Regions from separate parts of the Rhizobium sp. P43 genome, predicted to be linked through region 2. Evidence: riboswitches for the same ligand, from Rfam matches in the RefSeq annotation. Region 2 holds a riboswitch; the other holds the start of a gene.

Region 1 (11,185 bases), 720 kb from region 2:
AAGTGCTCTCCAGCGATCTCGCCGGCAAGCAGGCGCTGGCCCGTGGCAAGCTGCGGCTCGCCGCCTTCTCGCGCCAGCAAGAGCTGCAGGCTGATGTCATCGGCGTGCGCACGCTGGGCGAAGCCGGCTATGACCCCTATGCCGCCGCCCGTTTCCTTGACTCCATGGCCCGCTACAGCCAGTTCAGCTCTGTTGATCCCGACGCCGACCAGAGCCTGGACTTCCTATCGAGCCATCCGAATGCACCGCAGCGTGTCGAGCTCGCCAAGCGCCATGCCCGCGCCTTCGGTCCGGAAGGCACCCATGGCGAGACGGGTCGCGATTACTATCTGAACGGCATCGACGGCCTGCTCTACGGTGATAGCCCGCAGGAAGGCTTCGTGCGCGGCCAGACCTTCCTCCACGGCCAGCTCGGTATCCGTTTCGACGTGCCGCCCGGCTTCCAGATCGACAACAAGGTCGAGGCTGTCCTGGCAACCGGTCCGGGTGACGTGGCCATTCGTTTCGATGGCGTTGCCGACAGCCAGAAGATCAGCCTGCCGAACTATATTTCGAGCGGCTGGGTGACAGGCCTGCTGCCCGATACGATCCGCACGATCACGGTCAACGGACTGGAAGCGGCGACCGCGCGCGCCTCGGCAGACCGCTGGGATTTCGACATCACCGTCATCCGCATCGGGCCACAGATTTTTCGTTTCCTGACCGCTGTGCCGAAGGGCAGCCCGGCGCTGGAATCGACGGCGGCACAGCTGCGAGCTTCGTTCCGTCGAATTACCCCGCAGGAAGCAGCGTCCCTGAAGCCGCTGCGTGTCCGCGTCGTGACCGTAGGGTCCAGTGATACTGTCGGCACGCTCTCTGCCCGCATGATGGGCACGGATCGAAAGCTCGAGCTCTTCCGCTTGATCAATGCACTCGGCCCGACCTCGACGGTCACACCGGGCATGCGCGTCAAGATCATCTCCGAGTAAGGCCTGAAGCCTCAAGCCAACAAAAAAGCCGGCTCGAAGGCCGGCTTTCGTGTGTCATCGGGGCTGATTTCAGTAGGCCATCTCGTAGCTGGCAGCGGCGGCGGGTGCCTTGTCGGTCAGCGCAATCTTCAGCTTTTCCAAGGCACGCGTCTCGATTTGGCGAACCCGCTCTTTGGAAATGCCGAGCTCTGCGCCGAGCTCTTCGAGGGTCGCACCGTCCTCGGTCAGACGGCGGGCCTTGATGATCCGGCTTTCGCGCTCGTTGAGCCGGTTCATCGCGTCCTTCAGCCAGCCGTTCCAGCGTTCGCCGTCGATGATCGAGGAAACCTGTTCGTCCGGCAGCGCCTCGTTGCTTTCCAGCATGTCGAGCTGTTCGGTGCCTTCACCGTTGCGACCGGCAACTGGCGTCTGCAGAGAAGCATCGTTGCCGGAGAGGCGCGCATCCATCGACTGGACGTCAGCGAGGCTGACGCCGAGCGCCGAGGCGATTTCCTGATGAATGGCCTGGTCGGAGAGGCGGTTGTCGCCCTGAGCAAGCTTGGCGCGCAGGCGGCGCAGGTTAAAGAACAGCGCCTTCTGGCTGGAGCTCGTGCCGCCGCGCACGATCGACCAGTTGCGCAGGATATAGTCCTGCATCGAGGCCCGGATCCACCAGCCGGCATAGGTCGAGAAGCGCACTTCCCGGCCTGGGTCGAAGCGGGCGGCAGCCTCGAGAAGGCCGATATAGCCTTCCTGGATCAGGTCGTTGAGCGGCAGGCCGAAGCCACGGAACTTGGAGGCCATGGCGATAACAAGTCGCATATGCGCCTGGGCGATGCGATTGCGGGCACCCTGGTCATCGTTTTCCTTCCAGCGGATGGCGAGGTCGAGTTCTTCCTCGCGCTCCAGATAGGGCTGTGACATGGCATACTTTATGATGTGTCTGTCAGCGGATGTGGCTTTCATCGAACATCTCCATGGTCTCTTGGGACCGCTGGCCTCTCGCAGGCCTGGTTGCCGGCATTGTCTGCTGAACGGCTTAATCCCGGTCAGGTTCCAACAATGTCGGACAAGGGCGGTGGTTGCGTCGCTCTCATCTGCTTGTCTGACCACCACTACGCGGCGCATGCGCCATCGGATTGCTGCATGGGGTGCGACCTTCTGTCGGACAGGGGTGATCACGGGGAAGTGAGAGCAAGGTCGGCAGCGGAGGGAGAGTAGCGGACCCCGAAAACGCAAAACAGCGCGGGTTGCCCCGCGCCGTAGAAAGCAAACTGGGTTGGGTTCAGTTAGGCAGAAAGCGCCTTGAACTCTGCGAGGATCGCATCACCCATCTCGACCGTGCCGACCTGGCGGCAACCCTCGGCCATGATGTCACCGGTGCGGATGCCCTTGTCGAGCACATTGGCGATGGCCTTCTCGAGGCGATCGGCTTCCGTGACCATGTTGAACGAGTAACGCAGGCACATGGCAAAGGAGGCGATCATGGCGATCGGGTTGGCGATGCCCTTTCCGGCGATATCCGGTGCGGAACCATGCACCGGCTCGTAGAGCGCCTTGCGCTTGCCGGTCTTGGCATCCGGAGCGCCGAGCGAAGCCGACGGCAGCATGCCGAGCGAGCCGGTGAGCATGGCGGCAACGTCGGAGAGCATGTCGCCGAACAGGTTGTCGGTGACGATGACGTCGAACTGCTTCGGTGCGCGCACCAGCTGCATGCCGCCGGCATCGGCCAGCATGTGGTCAAGCTTGACGTCGGAGAACTTCTCCTTGTGGGTCGCGGTGACCACCTGGTTCCACAAGACGCCCGACTTCATGACGTTGCGCTTTTCCATCGAGCAGACCGCATTCTTGCGGGTGCGGGCGAGTTCGAAGGCGACGGCGGCGATGCGCTCGATTTCGTAGGTGTCATAGACCTGCGTATCGACGGCGCGCTTCTGGCCATTGCCGAGATCGGTGATGGTCTTCGGCTCGCCGAAATAGACGCCACCGGTCAGTTCGCGGACGATGAGGATATCGAGACCCTCGACCAGCTCCGGCTTCAGCGACGAGGCATTGGCAAGCGCCGGATAGCAGATCGCCGGACGCAGGTTGGCGAAGAGTTCCAGATCCTTGCGCAGACGAAGCAGGCCGGCCTCCGGGCGAACCTCGTAAGGGACGTCGTCCCACTTCGGACCACCAACGGCACCGAAGAGAACGGCGTCGGCGGCGAGCGCCTTTGCCATGTCAGCCTCGGAAATCGCCGCGCCATGGGCATCATAGGCGGAACCGCCCACGAGGCCTTCGTCGGTGACGAAGCCGGCGCCATGCGCCTCGTTCATGTAGCCGATGATCTTGCGAACTTCGGCCATGGCCTCGGGGCCGATGCCGTCGCCGGGCAGCAGGAGAAGATTGCGAGCCGTCATGGAAACCCTCCACTCGAAAAAGAAGTCGCGGCTTCTTACGCGCCGGGCAGGGGCATTTCAAGCGAGATAGGCCGGAAACGGTACGGTTTGGCGCGCTTACCGAAGGGCGAGGGATGGTTGACCCGGCATGTCCAGAGGTTCAAAACACGGCACAGCTTCAGCTTCCCTTCCTGCCTTTCGAGTGCCCCATGCCGCTTTCTCCGCTCCACATCCAAACGCCCCTTCTGCGCACGGCCGCCGACTACAGCAAAAGCGGCCTGCCGCTCTGGCTGAAGCTCGATGCCTTGCAGCCCTCGGGAAGCTTCAAGCTGCGCGGCGTCGGCCTGCTGTGCCAGCACGAGGTGGCCAAAGGGGCACGCGAGATCTTCTGCGCCTCCGGTGGCAATGCCGGCATCGCGGCTGCCGTCGCCGGCAAGGCGCTCGGCGTGCCGGTGACGATCGTCGTGCCGGAAACAACGTCTGCCGAAGTCCGCGCCCGGATCGCTGCAACGGGCGCCAATGTGATGGTTCATGGTGTCGTCTTCGACGAGGCCAATGCCCATGCTGTGGCACTCGCGGCCGAACGCAAGGCCGCCTATGTCCATCCCTATGACCATCCGCTGCTCTGGGAAGGTCACGCGACGCTGATCGATGAAGTGGTGAAGGCCGGTGCCGAGTTTGACTGTGTCGTAACCAGCGTTGGCGGCGGCGGGCTGCTCGCCGGCATCGTCGAGGGGCTGCGGCGCAATGGGCTGGGCGATGTTCCCGTCATTGCCGTCGAGACGGAAGGTGCGGCCTCGCTGAACGCTGCCGTCCTTGCCAGGGAGCGCGTCACGCTCCCGGCCATCACCTCGATCGCCAATTCGCTCGGCGCACGTCAGGTCGCGCAACATGTCTTCGATCTGCTTGAAACCCATCCGATCGACAGTGTCACGGTCACCGACGCCGAGGCTGTTGCGGCTTGTCTGAAGTTTGCCGATGCCCAACGGATCCTCGTCGAGCCCGCCTGCGGTGCAGCACTCGCCGTCGCCGATGTGCATGCCGATCGGCTGTCGCGTTACAAGGCACCGCTGATCGAGGTCTGCGGCGGGATCGGCGTGTCGCTTGCCGCACTCGAAGCCTGGCGGGCCCGTTTCCTCTAAGGTCAAAGAAAAAGCCGGGCACTGGCCCGGCTTCATCACGTCACTTCTCAGCCAAGGCTCAGGCCCAAGGGCGCTGGGCGGCGTTGGACTGCTCGAAGGTCGAGATGCTCGATGCCTTCTCCAGCGTCAGGCCGATGTCGTCGAGACCGTTCAGCAGGCAGTGGCGCTTGAAGGCATCGATCTCGAAGGCGATCTTGCCTCCGTCAGGACCGGTGATTTCCTGGGCTTCCAGGTCGACGGTCAGCACGGCGTTGGAGCCGCGCGAGGCATCGTCCATCAGCTTGTCCAGATCGGACTGGCTCACGACGATCGGCAGGATGCCGTTCTTGAAGCAGTTGTTGTAGAAGATGTCGGCAAACGAGGTCGAGATCACGCAGCGGATGCCGAAGTCGAGCAGCGCCCACGGCGCATGCTCGCGCGAGGAGCCGCAGCCGAAATTGTCGCCGGCCACCAGGATCTGGGCATTCCGGTAAGCCGCCTTGTTCAGAACGAAATCCGGGTTTTCCGAACCATCTTCCTTGTAGCGCGCTTCGGCGAAGAGGCCGGTGCCGAGACCGGTGCGCTTGATGGTCTTCAGGTAATCCTTCGGGATGATCATGTCCGTGTCGATGTTGACGACCGGAAGCGGTGCCGCGACACCGGTGAGCTTTACGAACTTGTCCATCAGTCTGCCTTCGATCTGGCTAATGCGCGTTTGATGACCCGCCCATAGAGCAAAACCGGAATAAATTGAAGGAGAATCTTGAAGAGGCTGGATCGATGTCTTTCGCGAACGAAAGGCATCTCATCCGGATCCCGGATGAGATGAAGGATCGGCCTAAGGCCAGATCAGAGATCGATGATCGTGCCCTTGCCGTCGTTCCAGACGCGCACGTCTTCGCGACGCTTCGCCTTGACGTAGACCGGAGCGCGCTTCGTCTTGCCCATCAGCATGCGGGCGCCGAGCGTAACGGTCAGGAGCGCACCGACCACCAGCGTCAGCGAAACCGCGAAGGCGGCAGCGAGACCGACAAAGGCGAGGCCAGCGAGGGCGTAAACGGCGGATCGAAAATTCTGCATGATCGTGTCCTTTCTCAGATGCCAAGGTGGTCCTTATTCCAGGGCATTGCAAGGGCCTTTCACCCAATTGTCATCTTGCATGGCCGGGCAAAGCTTGCCAGAACTCGGCCATGACTTCAGAGGCCTCCTCCTTCCGCGCGCATCACCCGTCGCGTCTTCGCCGTTCGATCCTGACAGTTCCGGCGATCAACGACCGTGCCCTGGACAAGGTGGCGGACCTCGATTGCGATGCGGTCATCTTCGATCTTGAGGATTCCGTGGCCGAAGACCGCAAGGAGGATGGGCGCCTCAACCTTCTGAATTTCCTAAGAGATAGAGATCTTGGCCACCGGGAGCGGATCATCAGGGTCAATGCTGCCGACACCGCATTTTATCGCGAGGACATCAGCCTGGTCCTTGCCGCCCTGCCCGATGCCGTTCTTCTCCCGAAGGTCGAGGAGCCGGTGACGGTGCAGGACGTGGCGGACATGCTCAGCGAGAGCGATGCGGCGGAAGGTCTCAGGATCTGGGCAATGATCGAAACACCGCGCGGTGTGCTGAATGCCGCGGCAATCGCCTCATCGGGGCGCACCAGCGACAGCCGGCTCGATGCCTTCGTCGTCGGGTTGAACGATCTGCGCAAGGCGACCGGTATTCCGGCAGCGCCCGGACGCACCTATCTCGTGCCCTATCTGATGCAGGTCGTGCTCGCCGCCCGCGCCTACGGGCTCGACGTGATCGACAGCGTCTCGAACGATTTTCGTGACCTCCAAGCCTTCTCGGAGGAATGCGGGCAGGGCAGGGCCATGGGCTTTGACGGCAAGATGCTGATCCATCCGGTGCAGATCGAACCTGCCAATCGCCATTTCGGCCCCTCGGATGCCGCGATTGCCGAGGCCCGTATCGTGGCCGACGCCTTTTCCGACCCGGCCCATGCGGGCCTCAATGTCATCAACATCGACGGGCGAATGATCGAGCGACTGCATGCCGAGGAGGCTGCCCGCCTGCTTGCCAAGCTCGCTTTGATCGACGCCAGAAAGGACAAGCCATGAAAGTCTATCGTTTCCTCACCGGCCCGGATGATTCGAGCTTCTGCCACCGCGTGACCGACGCGCTCAACAAGGGCTGGGAACTGCACGGCTCGCCGAGCCACACGTTCAACGCCGCCGAAAACCGCATGTATTGCGGCCAGGCCGTGGTAAAGACGGTGCATGGCAAGGACTATGATCCCTCGATGAAACTCGGCGAGCAGTGAGCGTGCTCTCCCATCTCCCCCTTGGTGGGGGAGAAAGCGATTTCGATGAATTCGGCGAGCGCAAGCCGCCTAAACATCAGAAATCGCCAGAGAGGGGGTCTGTTCGTCGTGCCCGCAGCACTGATCCCCTCACCAGGAAAATCTGAAGTTTAGGCGGCTTGCGCTCGCCTAAGCCTTCGATTTTCCGTCCTCCCCCGCATGGGGGGAGGTGACACTGAACTGTCAAAAAGCCCAAGCTTCGCCGCCGGTCGGGATCATCTCCCTCCGGGTCATCAATGCTTGTTTCGGACGAGGCGCCAGAAGCAACCTGTCTAAGTAATGTATGTGGCTCCTTCCGGCGCCTCGTTCGGCGTTTTTTCCCGCTGCATGCGTCTCTCTGGCAAGGCGGCGACGGTCCTCGGGTCAGGCCCGAGGATGACCGGGCGCGGGTCCGGCTGCAGTGTCATACGAGATGACGCTTCAGCCTGGCCGGTGGCCCGGGAGGTTCCCGCCGGATGGTGCACCATTCCGACCGGGACCCTCGCCCGGGGGATGAGTTTGGATCATTGGCGATCCCAAGCCATCCCCGCCGTTTTATTCGCCCCGCTGTCTGGATGTTCGCGACAGCGCGGGCGCCTTGTTTGTGTGCCTCTCAGGCACGTCCTTCCGATCAGGGTATCCAGGTTTTGGGGCATCCGACCCCATCACCCTCGTCAAGCCCTTCGTCCGGAGGGAGACCGTTGCAGCGGGCCGGGGATTTGTGCCTGCGACAGCACGCGCCCCCGGCGCCGGCCCCGCCTCGCCTGACATCGCATCGTCAGGTGTATCCGAGGGCGGGACGGTGATTAGGGTAAGGCGGGAAAAATGGGCGGGGATGAAAAAAAGTTGTGACGTTGATTTTGTTGGGGGATTTTTGGAAGTCGTCCCCCTTTTTTCGAAAAGTGGGGCGGTTTGATGTGGCCGTCTGGCCTTGAAAGGCTTGTGACTGGATCCTCGGGTCAAGCCCGAGGATGACGACCTCTAGCGTGGAGGAAGGGATCCTCCTCAAGCGTTGTGCGATCGAAACGGTTGTGGAGGATACCTGTCGCTCCCCTCACACTTTGTCATCCTCGGGCTTGACCCGAGGATCCAGTCACAAGCCATGCGATCTACGAGTGGGAGAAGCGGCTCGGCTTCGGCAGGCTTCGAGAACAAATAAGGGCACACCCATCCATCCTCTTCCCCATTGATTCGCGTCCGTGACAGGCGTAAAAGGCCTCGTGTTCCGTGGTGATTTGGCCGGCCGGCTTGCAGCCACGTAAAATAAGTCGCTAAAGGGCCGAGGCGAGTTTGAAGACTTTCCGAGGGCCGGTGGCGATATAAAAGCTGCCGGTGTTTTTTGTTTCCGCGGTGTGAAACCGCCGTGACAAGGAAAGTCGAGAGTCACATGCCGATCAGGATCCCCGATACGCTGCCCGCCTTTGAAACCCTCGTGCATGAGGGTGTGCGGGTGATGACCGAAACCATGGCCGTTCGCCAGGACATTCGCCCGCTGCAGATCGGCCTGCTCAATCTCATGCCCAACAAGATCAAGACCGAGGTGCAGTTTGCCCGGCTGATCGGTGCCTCGCCGCTGCAGGTGGAGCTGACGCTGGTGCGCGTCGGTGGCCACAAGGCCAAGAACACGCCGGAGGAGCATCTCCTCTCCTTCTACCAGACCTGGGACGAGGTGAAGGACCGCAAGTTCGACGGCTTCATCATCACCGGCGCGCCGGTGGAAACGCTGCCCTTCGAGGAAGTGACTTACTGGCCGGAGCTGGAGGAAATCCTTGATTGGACGGAGACCAATGTTCACTCGACCATGAATGTCTGCTGGGGAGCGATGGCGGCGATCAATCACTTCCATAGGGTGCCGAAGCATGCGCTGAAGGAAAAGGCCTTCGGCGTCTATCGCCACCGCAACCTTGCGCCGTCCTCCGTCTATCTCAACGGCTTCTCCGACGATTTCCAGGTGCCGGTCTCCCGCTGGACGGAAGTGCGTCGCGGCGACATCGAGAAGGTGCCGGAGCTGAAGATCCTGCTCGAATCCGACGAGATGGGTGTCTGCCTGGTGCAGGAGAAGCGCGCCAACCGGCTCTACATGTTCAACCATGTCGAATATGATTCGACCTCGCTGGGGGACGAGTATTTTCGTGACAAGTCGGCGGGGATCCCGATCAAGCTGCCGTACAATTATTTCCCGCATAATGACGACACGCTCACCCCGCTCAACCGCTGGCGCGGCCATGCGCATCTCCTGTTCGGCAACTGGATCAACGAGATCTACCAGATGACGCCTTATGATCTGAACGAGATCGGCAAGGACCTGGCGGGCTGACGGCGGCGCGGGGGCGGGCGCGGATTTTGTGAGGACAGGCGGGGTGCTCTATGACAGGATGCCGCCGCCGATGAACCGAGCCATAGTCGTCCGATGTTCCTGCCGTTTTTTCTGCGCCTGAGAGAAGAGAAGGTTCCCGTGACCCTGCGGGAATACCTGGCTTTGCTCGAAGGCCTTGAAGCGGGTCTCGTCGATTTCGATCCCGAAGGCTTCTACTATCTCGCCCGCACCACCCTGGTGAAGGACGAGCGATTCATCGATCGCTTCGACCGGGTGTTTTCCGAGATTTTCGGCGGGATCTTGAGCGAGGGGGCCGCTGATGGCGTCGATCGGCAGACGATCCCCGAGGACTGGCTGCGCAAGCTGGCGGAAAAGCATCTGTCGGATGAGGACAAGAAGCTGATCGAGAGCCTTGGCGGCTTCGAGAAGTTGATGCAGACGCTCAAAGAGCGGCTGGCCGAACAGAAGGAGCGCCATCAGGGCGGCAACAAGTGGATCGGCACGGCCGGAACCTCGCCCTTCGGCGCCCATGGTTACAACCCCGAAGGCGTGCGCATCGGCCAGGAGCAAAGCCGCCATCGACGCGCGGTCAAGGTCTGGGACAGCAGAGAATTTCGCAATCTCGACGACCGCGTCGAACTCGGCACCCGCAACATCAAGGTGGCGCTTCGACGGCTGCGCCGCTTCGTGCGCGAAGGTGCGGCCGAGGAGCTTGATCTCGCAGGCACGATCCGCTCCACCGCCGAGCACGGCTATCTGGATGTGAAAACGCAAGCCGAGCGGCGCAATGCCGTGAAGCTCCTGATGTTCTTCGATATCGGAGGCTCGATGGATGACCATGTGCGCGAGGTCGAGGAGCTGTTTTCTGCCGCACGCTCCGAATTCCGGCACATGGAGTATTTCTACTTCCACAATTGCCCCTATGAGCGCGTCTGGAAGGACAATCAGCGCCGTCACGCCGATACCATTGCGACGGTGGATGTGATCAGGACATTCGGCGCGGACTACCGGCTGATCTTTGTCGGCGATGCGGCCATGAGCCCCTATGAGATCACCCATCCCGGCGGTTCGGTCGAGCACTGGAACACCGAGAGCGGGGCGGCCTGGCTCACACGACTGACCGACCATTTCCGGCGGCATCTCTGGATCAATCCCCTGCCACAGGCGAACTGGGACTATACGATGTCGGTCGGACTGATTCGGCGGCTGATCGGTGACCGGATGTATCCGCTGACGCTGGGCGGCCTGGAGGCCGCAGCCCGCGAGCTTTCGCGCTGAGACACAAGACGATGAAAATTTGAGGCGAGGAAACGACAAGATGACGAAGACGGTGTTTGGCGTGATGCCAACGGGAGAGGCGGTCGAGAAGGTGGTGCTGACGGGCGGTGGCCTGACGGCCTCGATCATCACCTTGGGCGCGGTCCTACAGGACCTCAGGCTCGACGGCCACGATGCGCCGCTGGTGCTCGGCTTCGAAGACCTTGCCGGTTATCTCGACCATTCCCCCTATTTCGGCGCGACGCCTGGCCGTTGCGCAAACCGTATCGGTGGCGGTCGCTTCACGCTGGATGGCGTCGACTACCAGCTGGAGCTCAACGAGAAGGGCATCACCCATCTGCATGGCGGCTCCGACGGCATGGGCCGGCGCAACTGGACGATCCTGGAGCATTCGACCGATCACGTCGTGATGGAGATCGAAGATCCGGAGGGGCGGGCGGGGTATCCCGGGACGACGCGCACCCGCGCGAGCTTCGCGCTCAAATCAGGCGGCGTCTTCTCGGCGGTCTATGAGACGGTGACCGACAAGCCGACCATCGCCAATGTCTGCCACCACGCCTATTTCAATCTTGACGGTCGCCCCGATATTCTCGGCCACGACCTGATGATTGCCGCCGACCACTACACGCCGGTCGACGAGCGCCTCATTCCGACGGGTGAAATCCGCCCTGTCGAAAACACCGCCTTCGACTTCCGCGACATGCGACCGATCCGTCTGGAGGTCGATGGGGTGCAGCTCGGCTACGATCACAATTTCTGTTTCTCGAGCAGCCGCGTTGCCAAGCGCAGCGTTTCGCTTGCGCGCAGTG
Region 2 (11,185 bases):
CAGTTATTCTAAATACATGTTTCTTAAGGTGCCTCGAAGCGCTTTGGGGACATAGTGAATGCGAGTATCGAAAGATGCGGCTGATTCCGGACTGTCGGCCACCGCCGAAAAGGACACCAGGCCACAGCTGCGGCCGTGGGCTGGCTTCAGCGAAGCGCTGAGACACCAATACCGGTTATGGACCAGCGTCACCCGCAGGCGGGCGATGGCGGAGGCATACAGACCGATCGTACGCGGCTTCCTCCTGCCCGGCGCCGCTTACTACTATCTCGTGACCTGGCTGCACTGGCGGGATGAAACTGGTCTCAACCTCTTCATTTTAGGCGGCATCAGTCTCCTCACGGCGTTACTCTACACGGTTTTTCGATGGGGATTGCTACCAGCGCGTGGCACGTCATTGCAGCGGCTCGAAATCGTTGGATTCGTCACAAATCTGCTGATGTACTCCAACGTCGCCGCCTACATGCTCTTGCAGTTCGAGGAGCAGAAACTCATCTACTTCGTCTTGATGGCTGTGGTCTTCTCAACCACGGGGGTAACCCTGAGGACGACATTGGCCAGCGTCACGCTGTCGATCGGCAGCCTGTTCTGGTTTTCCGCACAGGCTTCGCCCGAGATCGCCAACCAGTTCGTTTTCATCGGGCTTGCCACCTCCTTTGCCTCCTTCGGCATGGCAAGCCTATTGCGAAAGGCAATCCTCCGGCAAATTGATGCGCGACTTCTGGCGGACCAGCTCGCTGCGCGTGACAGCCTGACCGGCATTGCCAACCGGCGCTCCGTCTTTGCCCGGATCGAAGAACTGGTCGAGGACCAGAAACCCTTTTGGGTCGGTGTTCTCGATCTCGATGGCTTCAAGTCCGTCAACGACATCTATGGCCATGCTGTCGGAGACCATATTCTCTGTGCTGTCGTGGAGCGGCTGAGGCTCCGGCAAACGGACGCCATCGAATTCGGTCGGATCGGCGGTGACGAATTCGCCATCGTCATTGAAGGCGAAAGGAGTGCTGCCGAGGTGGAGGCCTTCGGCAACAGCCTGATCAACGACATCAGCCGGGACTACGAGCTTCAGCCTTTGGTGCTGAGCGTCAGCGGAACGATCGGCTTTGCCCATTTCCCGTCCATGGGCTCCACCGCACGGCAGATCTACGAGAAGGCCGATTTCGCCCTTTATCACGGCAAGCAAGTGGCCCGCCACCAGTCGGTGATCTTCACAGTCAACCAGGACAAGGAAATGCGCGAAAGTCTGGCGCTGGAGAAGGCGCTGCGCGAGGCGCGGATGGAAGAAGAATTCCATCTCCAGTTCCAGCCGCAATATGACATCACCGCAAACAAGGTCGTAAGTTTCGAGGCGCTGGCCCGCTGGGAGAGCCCAACGCTTGGCCCCGTCAGGCCGGACCGTTTCATTCGCGCAGCAGAGCGCGCTGGCCTCATCCAGCAGGTCACCCGAATCCTGTTCGGCAAGGCGCTCGACGCATTGGAGCTCTGGCCCGACGATATCACCGTGTCATTCAATCTCTCGGCGCAGGATCTTGCCGATCGCGCCTTCATCTTTTCGCTCGCGGCGCAGGTTCACAAGCGCCAGATCAGTCCGGCTCGGATCGAGTTCGAGATCACGGAGACCGCCGTCATGAAGGATATCGCGGCCTCCTGCGTGCTTCTGGAGGATCTCTCGTCTGCCGGCTTCAAGATTGCGCTCGACGATTTCGGCTCCGGTTATTCGAGCTTCGAATACATCGACCAATTGCCGCTCGACAAAGTGAAGATTGACAAGACTTTCGTTCGCAAGGTAGCCGCCAGCGCGACGTCGCGGGAAATCGTCGCGGGCATCATCACGCTTTGCCGCAACCTGGGGCTCAAATGCGTCTTGGAAGGTGTAGAAACCGAGGCCGAGATGGCAACGCTTGCGCCTCTCTCCCCGCAGTTGATCCAGGGATACCTCTTTGGCAAGCCCATGTCGCAGCGGAATGTCCTGAGCCTGCTGATGGTGGACGCCCGCCAGCCTGTCAACGTCAACCTCGCATAAGTGGTCTATAGCCGGGCGAGATCCAGCGCACAGGTCTTACAGACCCTCAAGCCGGTTGCAGTGCCGTCTCGACGGCGATCTTTGCCATTTCCAGAATGGCTTCCCGTGAATTGGCGGCAGCAATAAAGCGACCGTTGTGACAGAAGGTTGCTCCCTTCACGCCAGAGACCGTCTCCAGTTCGCCGTTACTGAGCCCGGCCCAGGCCGCAGGCAAATCCGCTCGCTGGTCGAAACTGTCGTCCGATTTGCGGATCCCGGTGATGCACCAGTCTTTGTCACGCGGATGGATGACGAACAGAAGGTGGTCGGCGCCAGCCTTCACGATAGCGGGGCGGAACGGCATGCCCATGGGCAGCTCCAGCACGCGCCCTTTGCCAGTCGCGGCAATGGCGTCGAAAACAAGGGTCTCGGCGCGCAACTTGGCCGCCCTCTGGCGGATGGCAGCCTCAACGACAGCGCGCGCGATCACGAGAGCCGCATGAAAGGCCCTGTCATCTGCGCCCGGTTCCTTGTCGTCGAACACCGGTTTCAGGGTTTCCAAGAGGCTTGGCAGCGTAAGGTCTGCCAGCGGGCCGGCGGCTCCCGGGCTCAGCGCGCCATTGTCCATCAAATCGACGGGCAGTACGAATTTCGTATCGAAGCTTTGATGAACCGCCTCGACATGATCGGCCGGTACACCCCAGTCGGCGAGATATGCACGCCCGTAATGCTTCCAGACAAGTCCGAAGGAGCTGTAAGGCTGACCGTCCTCGCGCAGCGGTGCTCCACGCTGATGGTGGTCGAAAATCTGTTGAGCGTCATCATACGCGCCGCCGACATCGTAGATGATGCGATCAGATGCGGGTGTGATCCACTCCGGCGCCCGGCTGCGCACGATCTGAGCCGTCGGATATAGCCGTGTGAGGATAACGCTCGACAGCAGTTCATCGGCATGAAAACCGCCACTATGGGTTACGAGATGGGTTATGCTCATACCGGATATGCCCTCGGCGACGTCGGGATCGATGTCTCCAGATAGCGGCTGGGGCCGATCAACTCAACTGACAATCCTCAATTGAGGGTCCGGATCATTCCAGGGCTGTCGAGCGAGAAGGCAGGGATTTCGACATCAAAGCTCTCGCCGTCGTCGGTTTCCATGCGGTATGTGCCATACATCATTCCCGAAGGCGTATCCAACGGACAGCCGGAGGAATATTCATAGGTGTCGCCAGGGTCCAGCCGGGGTTGCTCGCCGACCACACCAGGTCCGCTGACTTCGTCGATTTGACCGTTCTGATCGGTGATATGCCAGTAGCGATGAGTCAGCCGCACAGGCTTGGCAGAATGATTGGAGATGACGATCCGGTAGCCCCAGACATAGCGGCTGTCATCGGGGTCAGACTGTTCCTCGAGATAGTAAGGTTCGACTTGAACCTCTATGTCCCGTGTCAGAGCGCGATACATGCCTGGACCCTGCGAAAGCTTGCCTTCGATGCCAATAGAAATGGCGTTCATTGTGGCGGCAGCAAGGGCGACACACGAACACCATGCCTTTTCAAGGGATAACGACGCGACTGATCACGTCAAGGTCAATTGCTCATCCGCGATGCTTCCCGCGGCTGAAATTTTTGCATGACGATTCGATCGATGAGCTCAGACGGCTTTCAGGGCGCGTGCGAAGTCATCGAGAAGGTCCTGGGTATCCTCGATGCCGCAGGAGAAGCGTACAGTCCCACCGGAGATGCCGAGCTCGGCACGCGCCTCGTCGGTCAGGTTCTTATGGGTGGTGGTTGCTGGATGGGTAATCAGGCTCTTGGCATCGCCGAGATTGTTGGAGATCTTCACGATCTCCATGGCGTTCTGCAGCTTGAAGGCCGCTTCCTTGCCGCCCTTCAGCTCGAAGCAGACCAGCGTCGAGCTACCCGTCATCTGCTTGGCGATGATATCGGCCTGCGGATGATCTTTGCGGCCAGGATAGATGACCTTGGCGACGGCGCTCTGTTCCGCCAGGAAATCGGCAATCGCGGCAGCACTCGTCGTCTGCTGCTTCACACGCAACGGCAGCGTCTCCATGCCCTTCAGCAGCGTCCAGGCATTGAACGGCGACATGGCAGGACCTGTGTGGCGGAAATAGTCGTGCAGGTTCTCGTTGATCCATTCCTTGGACGAGAGCACCACGCCACCAAGGCAGCGGCCCTGACCGTCGATATGCTTAGTCGCGGAATAGACGACGACATGCGCGCCGAGTTCCAGCGGCTTCTGGAAGAGGGGTGTTGCAAATACGTTGTCGACGATCAGCTTGGCGCCGATCTGGTCAGCGAGCTTGGCCACGCCGGCGACATCGATCACCTCGAGTGTCGGGTTGGTCGGGCTTTCGAGGAACATGACCTTGGTGTTCGGCCGGATCGCGGCTTCCCAATTGGCGAGGTCGCGACCATCGACGAGGGTGCATTCCACGCCATAGCGCGGCGCGAGCGTTTCAACGACATAGCGGCAGGAACCGAACAGCGCGCGAGCCGCGACGATATGGTCCCCGGCCTTCACCTGGCAGAGCACGGCAGCAGCAACGGCAGCCATACCCGACGCCATCGCACGGGCATCCTCGGCACCTTCCATCATGCACATGCGCTTTTCGAACATGTCATTGGTCGGGCTGCCATAGCGGGCGTAGATATAGCCGTCGTTCTCGCCCTTGAAGCGGGCTTCTGCCGCCTCCGAGCTTTCATAGACGAAGCCCTGGGTGAGGAAGATCGCTTCCGACGTCTCGCCATAAGGAGAGCGCAGCGTGCCGCCATGGACGAGTTGGGTGGCCGGGCGCCAGTTCTTGCTCATGCACGTGCCTTTCGAACACAAAAAAACCGGTCGCGAGAACGGACCGGTTTTGTAAACCCGGTCTATTTAGCCACTTGTTTAACGTGGCTGCAAGCCGACCGGCCAAATCACCACGGGATAAGGCTGCAATTACGCCTTTGCAGGCCTTGCGTCAATTGGTGGCCTTTGGTTTTGTCGAGCCCAAACAGGATTGGGAAAGCCACCATGAAGCCAGGGATTTTGTCCGATCGCGCGATCGGTGCCTTGTTCGGTCAGGGCCAGCTGAAAAGCGAGGTCATGCTCGACAAGGACCAGATCCAGCCGGCCAGCCTCGACCTGCGTCTGGGCGGCAAGGCGATGCGGGTACGCGCCAGCTTCATGCCGGGTCGCAACAGCACTGTAGCCCACAAGCTCGAGAAACTGACGCTGCACGAGATCGATCTGGAGCAGGGGGCGGTTCTCGAAACCGGCTGCGTCTACATCGTGCCGCTGATGGAGAGCCTGGACCTTCCCTCCGAGATCTCGGCTTCCGCCAATCCGAAGAGCTCCACGGGTCGCCTCGACATCTTCACCCGCGTCATGGTCGACTACGCCCAGGAATTCGACAAGGTGCCGGCCGGATACAAGGGCCAGCTCTACCTTGAGATCTCTCCGCGCACCTTCCCGATCATCGTCCGCCGTGGTTCGCGCCTGTCGCAGATCCGCTTCCGCGTCGGCCACGCGCTTCTGAACGAGGCCGAGCTGCTCGACCTGCACAAGGCGGAGACGCTGGTCGCAAGCGACATGCCGAACATTTCCGGCGGTGGGATTGCGTTGTCCATAGACCTGACCGGCTCGGGGCCGGACGGTCTCATCGGATATCGCGGCAAGCACCACACATCGGTCATCGATGTCGATCGCAAGGCCGCCCACGACGTCCTCGACTTCTGGGAACCGCTCTACAGCCGAGGGCGCGGCGAGCTGATCCTGGATCCCGACGAGTTCTACATCCTGGTTTCCAACGAAGCCGTCCACGTTCCCCCGCTCTACGCTGCCGAAATGACGCCTTATGACCCGCTCGTCGGGGAGTTCCGTGTCCATTACGCCGGCTTCTTCGACCCCGGCTTCGGCCATGCGGCCGCTGGCGGCTCGGGCAGCCGTGCGGTGCTGGAAGTCAGAAGCCACGAGGTGCCCTTCATCCTGGAGCACGGTCAGGTCATCGGCCGCCTGGTTTACGAGCACATGCAGGAGCGCCCGGAAGGCCTATACGGCACGGGGCTAGGCTCCAACTATCAGGCGCAGGGTCTGAAGCTCTCCAAGCATTTTCGCCAACCTTGACGACCAAGGCTCCGGCAAAGCCGGCTGCCGGCGCTTGACACCAGCAGCGAACTGTTGGATTCCTCTGACCGTCGCGGGTGTAGCTCAATGGTAGAGCAGCAGCTTCCCAAGCTGAATACGAGGGTTCGATTCCCTTCACCCGCTCCAGCCTTATGTCTGCCGCGCAAAACTGGCAAACGCTGCAAGCATCTCGCTGAGCCGCTTTTGCGTCGCTTCATCCGTCAGCTTGCCATCCCCGTCGAACAGCGTGTGAGCCCGAGACACCATCAGCCGCTTTTCTGAAAAGGTTCGGCAGCCGAGGGTGTGCAGGACTGACAGCCAGGCATTCTGGCTGAGCAAGGTGCCGAAATTTCCGGGCGAGGCGCCGACAAGCGCGCAAGGCTTGCCGCCGAAGACCCGTGACGTGTCGGAGGAGGGACGTGACAGCCAGTCGATGGCGTTCTTGAAGGCGCCAGGAATGCCGTTGTTGTATTCCGGCGTGAACAGGACGATGCCGTCGGCGGCGGTGATCCTGTCCTTCAAGGCCGTGACCGCTGGTGGGATCCCGTCCGATGCCTCTAGATCCCCGTCATAAAGCGGGATGCCCTGGATGCCGGCTGTTTCCAGTCGGTAGCCGTCTGCGGGCAGGGCTGCTGCCGCATGCAGCAGGGCTGTGTTGAGGGAGCCCTTACGCAGGCTTCCTGAAATACCGAGCAATGTCACCATAGTCGTCGTCTCCGGATGCATCGTGTTGTCCCAGAGTAGAAGGACCACCTGTCCGGGGCAATCACTCAGTCGCCGGCAAAGCGGTTCGGCTGGGGCGATGAGGTGTCTTGTTCCAGTGGAACGGTTTGAGCCGGAGCTCGATCACGGCCTTCCAGGCCGCCAGCGACACCGCCATCCAGTAAACCGGTATCATCGCCCATTTCCAGCCCACGCCTGCCTTCTCGCCTTTCGTCATCGGCGTTGCCCCGAGCACGAAGAAGATCGCGTAGCTCCCGAGAATGTTAAAAATGTCCATGGCCAGCATCATGGTGGTGAAGAGATCTGGCTGCGCCGAGGGAGGCTGCATCAGCGAGATCACGAGCAGGGTGATGAAAACAATCAGACCGGGATGGCTGAGCGCCGCAATCAGCATGCCGCCGACCAGCAATTGGAAGACAAGGAACGCCCGCCAGCCCATGTCGCGCGCCGTTTGCAGCGGTTTGCGCATCAGGACCAGCCAAGTTTGAAGCCATCCTTTGTACCAGCGTGTCCGCTGGGCAAGCCAAACCCGAATTTCGGTCGGCGCATCCTCGAGCGTCGGCAAAGTCAGGGTAGATGAACGGTAGCCCATACGGTAGAGGCGCATGCCGAGATCCGCATCTTCGGTGACATTGTATGGATCCCAGCCGCCGCTTTCTCTCAGTAGGGCCGTTTTGAAATGGTTCGACGTTCCGCCGAGGGGCAGAGGCATGCGATGATGCCCAAGCGCTGGCAGAATCCGACGAAAAAGCGCGGAATATTCAAGCGCAAAGATGGCGCTGAGCCAGCTTTCCCCGGCATTACCGATGACCAGAGGTGCCTGAAGACAGGCGAGGTCTGGCGGCCCCAGTCGGAAAGCGTGATAGGCTTCTCGCAGTTGCTGCGGATGCGGCCGATCCTCGGCGTCGTATATCGTGAGAAACGTTCCACGCGCGCCGGCCAACGCATAGGTCAGGGCCTTGGGTTTGGTGCGCGGTGCCATGGCCGGGACCGCCACAACCTCCACATGGGGGCCGGGCTTCGACTGGCGGATCGCCTCAATCGTCTCGCAATCGTCAGCCTCACAAACCAGCTTGATGTCGAGCAGGCTGCGCGGCCAGTCCAGCGTATCTAGGGCCCTGATCAGTTGTGGTACGACATCGGCCTCGCGATAGAGCGCCACCATGACGGTGTAGATCGGCAGTGTCTCGCTATCACACTCAAGTTTCGCGTCGGAAACCGGGTGGCGTCGTCCATGGGAAACGACCGCCAAACGCAGCATGAGCGCAGCGGCATGGAAGAGGGAGAGCGTTAGGTGTGCTGCAATGGCAGCAAGCATCGGTGCCATGAACGCGAGTAGACAGATCAGGCAAAGTCCGGCCCCGGCCACGAAACCCTGATCGCCTGTCACCACAAGCCGTGCTGAAAGGGGCTGCAACCTGTCGAATAATCCCCGCACGGCATGAGCCACGCGCCGGTTCTCTCCGACTTTCCAGCTGGCGCGACGGATCGCACTCGGCGTCGTCACAACGAGGCTGCTGGCGCTTTTGCCATCGCGAACGAAGCGTTTCGCCAGTCCTTCCATGTTCACAATATGCGGTGCGACTGCCATGACCGGTGGCCGGTCGCTATGGTGCAGCCGCAGCATTCTCGGTTCTGCAAGCTGTGTATCGCCATGGGCGTAATCAACAAGCAGCGATGGGTCGATCTCTGGCAGAAAGGGCAAACCATACATCCGTGCCAGGCCTGCAAAATAGGCCTCTTCTTCGATCAGTCCGCTTGCAAGCAGTTCGGCCTCGACGCTGGTTCCGTTGGCGGCAGCTCGCTTTGCCATGCGCGCAATCAATGGTTTCGACATGCCGAGCACATGCAGCAGACGCGCCTCGTATTTCAGCCGCGTCCATGTCTCCGCTTCGGCAGCGCCGACTGCGCTCCGCTGGACTTGCCCCCGATCTGAACCGAGGCGCGCGGCAACCATCCGCGGGCCGTATTCCCTCGTCCACACCAAGCTGCTACACGTCATCCGGTTCGGATAACGCCCCACCCTGACCCCGGTTGAAGATGATAGTGATGCGCGGCAAAGTTACATCCCTAGATTTAGTTGGGTTGTGGCTCTTCGGATTGGCCTTTTTCGCGATGCTGGTGTTGTCCGCGTCGCCAGCGCGATCGCAAAACACGGAATTGCCAGTTCTGTTCGATGCGCGCGAACGACTGGTCCGCCCCGATGTGAGCGGGGTGCTCCGCCTACGCTTCCTGACCACGACGGACTTTCCGCCGTTTAACTTCATCGATCAGAGCGGGCGGCTGACCGGCTTCCATATCGATCTTGCAAGGGCGCTGTGTCAGGAGCTTGCGCTTGAGGCGCGCTGCCAGGTCCAGGCTCTGCCTTACGGACAGCTGACTTCGGCTCTGGAGGCCGGACAGGGCGAAGCCGTGATCGCGGGCGTCGCCGTGACGCAAGAGCTGCGTGAAAAGTTCAACTTCACCCGTCCCTATCTCCTGTTGCCAGCGCGCTTCCTGACGCGAAACGATGTTGTCCTGCCCCGGCAGGATGCCGAGGCGCTTGCTGGTAAAAAGGTAGGTGTCGTTCGCGATACGGCACATCACTCGATGCTGAAAGCTTTCTTCACCGGCATAACCCCAACGACCTTTGAGGATCAGGCCGCCTTGATGGCGGGCCTCAAGGATAAACAGGTGGAAGCGGTCTTTGCCGATGCACTCCAGCTTTCTTTCTGGATGATGAGCCCGGCCGCTGCCGGGTGCTGCCGGTTCCTCGATGGTCCCTTCCTGTCTGAGCGCCATCTTGGCGAGGGAATGACGATCATGGTCGCGGGACAGGACGGAGCCCTGGCCGCCGCCCTTGAAAGCGCACTTGCGGCGGTGTCGGAGGACGGAAGGCTGGAAGAGATCTATCTTCGATACTTCCCGGCGGGCCTCTTCTAATGGAAGCAGTTCTCACGGTTCTGCAATAAGAGCCTGCAAGAAAACAAAGCCGCCAAGCCAATGGCTCGACGGCTTGCCGACGAAAGTCTGATCAGGTGTTCAGATCCGGCGATAGCGAGCCGAGGCGCTGCGCTCCAGCGCGGCACAGGTCAGCTTGTCGAGCTCCAGGCGATCGCGAAGCAGTTGGAGGAGACGCACTTCTTCGGCTCGAAGCGTGAGGTCGACGGCAACGATCTCAACGGCAAGCGCATAGGCTGTGTCGTGCAGCCAGTCGGGCAGGGCGTCGCGAATGGTTTCCAGCGCAATATCCAGTCCCTCCGGGCCAGCCAGGAGACCGGCGCAGCGTTGCGAGACCTCGATCAGGCGTTCCTTGTCGAAGTTTTCAAAGACTGGAAGGATGTCGATCAATTGGCCGATGCGGACGAGTTCTTTTTCGGCCATGGCATTATCGACGGCAGACGCCATGACCATAACGAAGATCAGGGCTTCCTCCGGAGAGACGGGCTTGTTCATGTAAGAAGGTTTCCAGTTACAGTGGGGCAGAGAGTAAGAGGCGGGGCAGGGTGTTTCAAGGGAGCAGGCGGTCTCATCTAACAGGCTCACCAAAAAGCCCGCGTCTTGCGGCGCGGGCTTCCTCAGTCAGAACTGCAAGGGCAGAGCCCTCCTCGGCCTCTGCCCAGCCATACTTTGCCAGCCAGGACGAGACATCCTGAAGGCCGACCCAGCATCGGGTACGGATCTCCCCCTCCCAGGCTGATGAGCCGGTTTCGCAGTTGAGCGACCGGTTGCGCAGGAAGAGCCGCTGTTGCGTCCGCGCCATGGCGCCGCATGGCCAGGAGGTGCCATCCGTAGAAGGACAGATGCGGTCAGACGGCGTTTCGACGATGTCGGTGAGCCGGACCCGTTGATACCGTCCAAAGGATATGACGCCGGCCGAAAGGCTCGCGGGGCGATGCAGTAGAACGACTTTTGGCTTGGCGCGTTGCGCTGCTTGCGAGAGCGGCGCACGCGGCGCCACCCGTTCGAGGTCGCCTGTATCGGCAAAGGCGGGCGATCCGAAGACATCGGGTTCTATGGCGCGGACCTCCCGTCTCGGCTCGGCGACCTGCACAGGGTCTGCCGTATCGGCCGGCAAGGATCCCACCTCCGGCAGATCGAGCTCCGACGGGTCCGGAACGTCGAGATCCTCGATATTGTAGTCAACCGGGTCTTCGCGCAGTGTCGCGCCTGCGGCCATGACCAGATAGGCCCACAAAACCAGCCCGACCGCGCCTGCGATGAAGGTGCCGATCCCTCGCATTAGGTCCGTTTTCCTATTGGCTTGCCCAGATGATTCGCGCCACCCATTCAACATCACTGGTGTCGAGAGTGCGTGGCGGATGGTCGGGATTGAGAGATTGAAGCTCGATC

What was found. A riboswitch is a leader RNA that binds a small molecule or an ion and turns the genes downstream of it on or off. The one in region 2 is predicted to bind S-adenosylmethionine.
Region 1: linked by a shared signal. The riboswitch ahead of metA (homoserine O-acetyltransferase MetA) and the one ahead of AC1PUL_RS15630 (O-succinylhomoserine sulfhydrylase) in region 2 are both predicted to bind S-adenosylmethionine.

What each region holds. Positions count from the first base shown of each region.
Region 1 covers NZ_CM161539.1:3,842,438-3,853,622, forward strand. Annotated here, with positions in the region: gene AC1PUL_RS19120 (M48 family metalloprotease) at 1-968, shown strand, start outside; gene AC1PUL_RS19125 (RNA polymerase factor sigma-32) at 1,038-1,913, opposite strand; gene leuB (3-isopropylmalate dehydrogenase) at 2,237-3,349, opposite strand; gene AC1PUL_RS19135 (pyridoxal-phosphate dependent enzyme) at 3,538-4,470, shown strand; gene leuD (3-isopropylmalate dehydratase small subunit) at 4,529-5,134, opposite strand; gene AC1PUL_RS19145 (hypothetical protein) at 5,299-5,529, opposite strand; gene AC1PUL_RS19150 (HpcH/HpaI aldolase/citrate lyase family protein) at 5,640-6,560, shown strand; gene AC1PUL_RS19155 (DUF1737 domain-containing protein) at 6,557-6,763, shown strand; SAM riboswitch at 7,999-8,076, shown strand; gene metA (homoserine O-acetyltransferase MetA) at 8,169-9,098, shown strand; gene AC1PUL_RS19165 (vWA domain-containing protein) at 9,192-10,376, shown strand; gene AC1PUL_RS19170 (aldose epimerase family protein) at 10,417-11,185, shown strand, end outside.
Region 2 covers NZ_CM161539.1:3,120,878-3,132,062, reverse strand. Annotated here, with positions in the region: gene AC1PUL_RS15645 (putative bifunctional diguanylate cyclase/phosphodiesterase) at 206-2,023, shown strand; gene AC1PUL_RS15640 (MYG1 family protein) at 2,070-2,996, opposite strand; gene apaG (Co2+/Mg2+ efflux protein ApaG) at 3,074-3,466, opposite strand; gene AC1PUL_RS15630 (O-succinylhomoserine sulfhydrylase) at 3,656-4,834, opposite strand; SAM riboswitch at 4,880-4,958, opposite strand; gene AC1PUL_RS15625 (2'-deoxycytidine 5'-triphosphate deaminase) at 5,039-6,130, shown strand; tRNA gene AC1PUL_RS15620 (tRNA-Gly) at 6,204-6,277, shown strand; gene AC1PUL_RS15615 (NADPH-dependent FMN reductase) at 6,281-6,835, opposite strand; gene AC1PUL_RS15610 (glycosyltransferase family 2 protein) at 6,897-8,876, opposite strand; gene AC1PUL_RS15605 (transporter substrate-binding domain-containing protein) at 8,900-9,775, shown strand; gene AC1PUL_RS15600 (tellurite resistance TerB family protein) at 9,875-10,288, opposite strand; gene AC1PUL_RS15595 (thermonuclease family protein) at 10,362-11,075, opposite strand; gene AC1PUL_RS15590 (S24 family peptidase) at 11,089-11,185, opposite strand, start outside.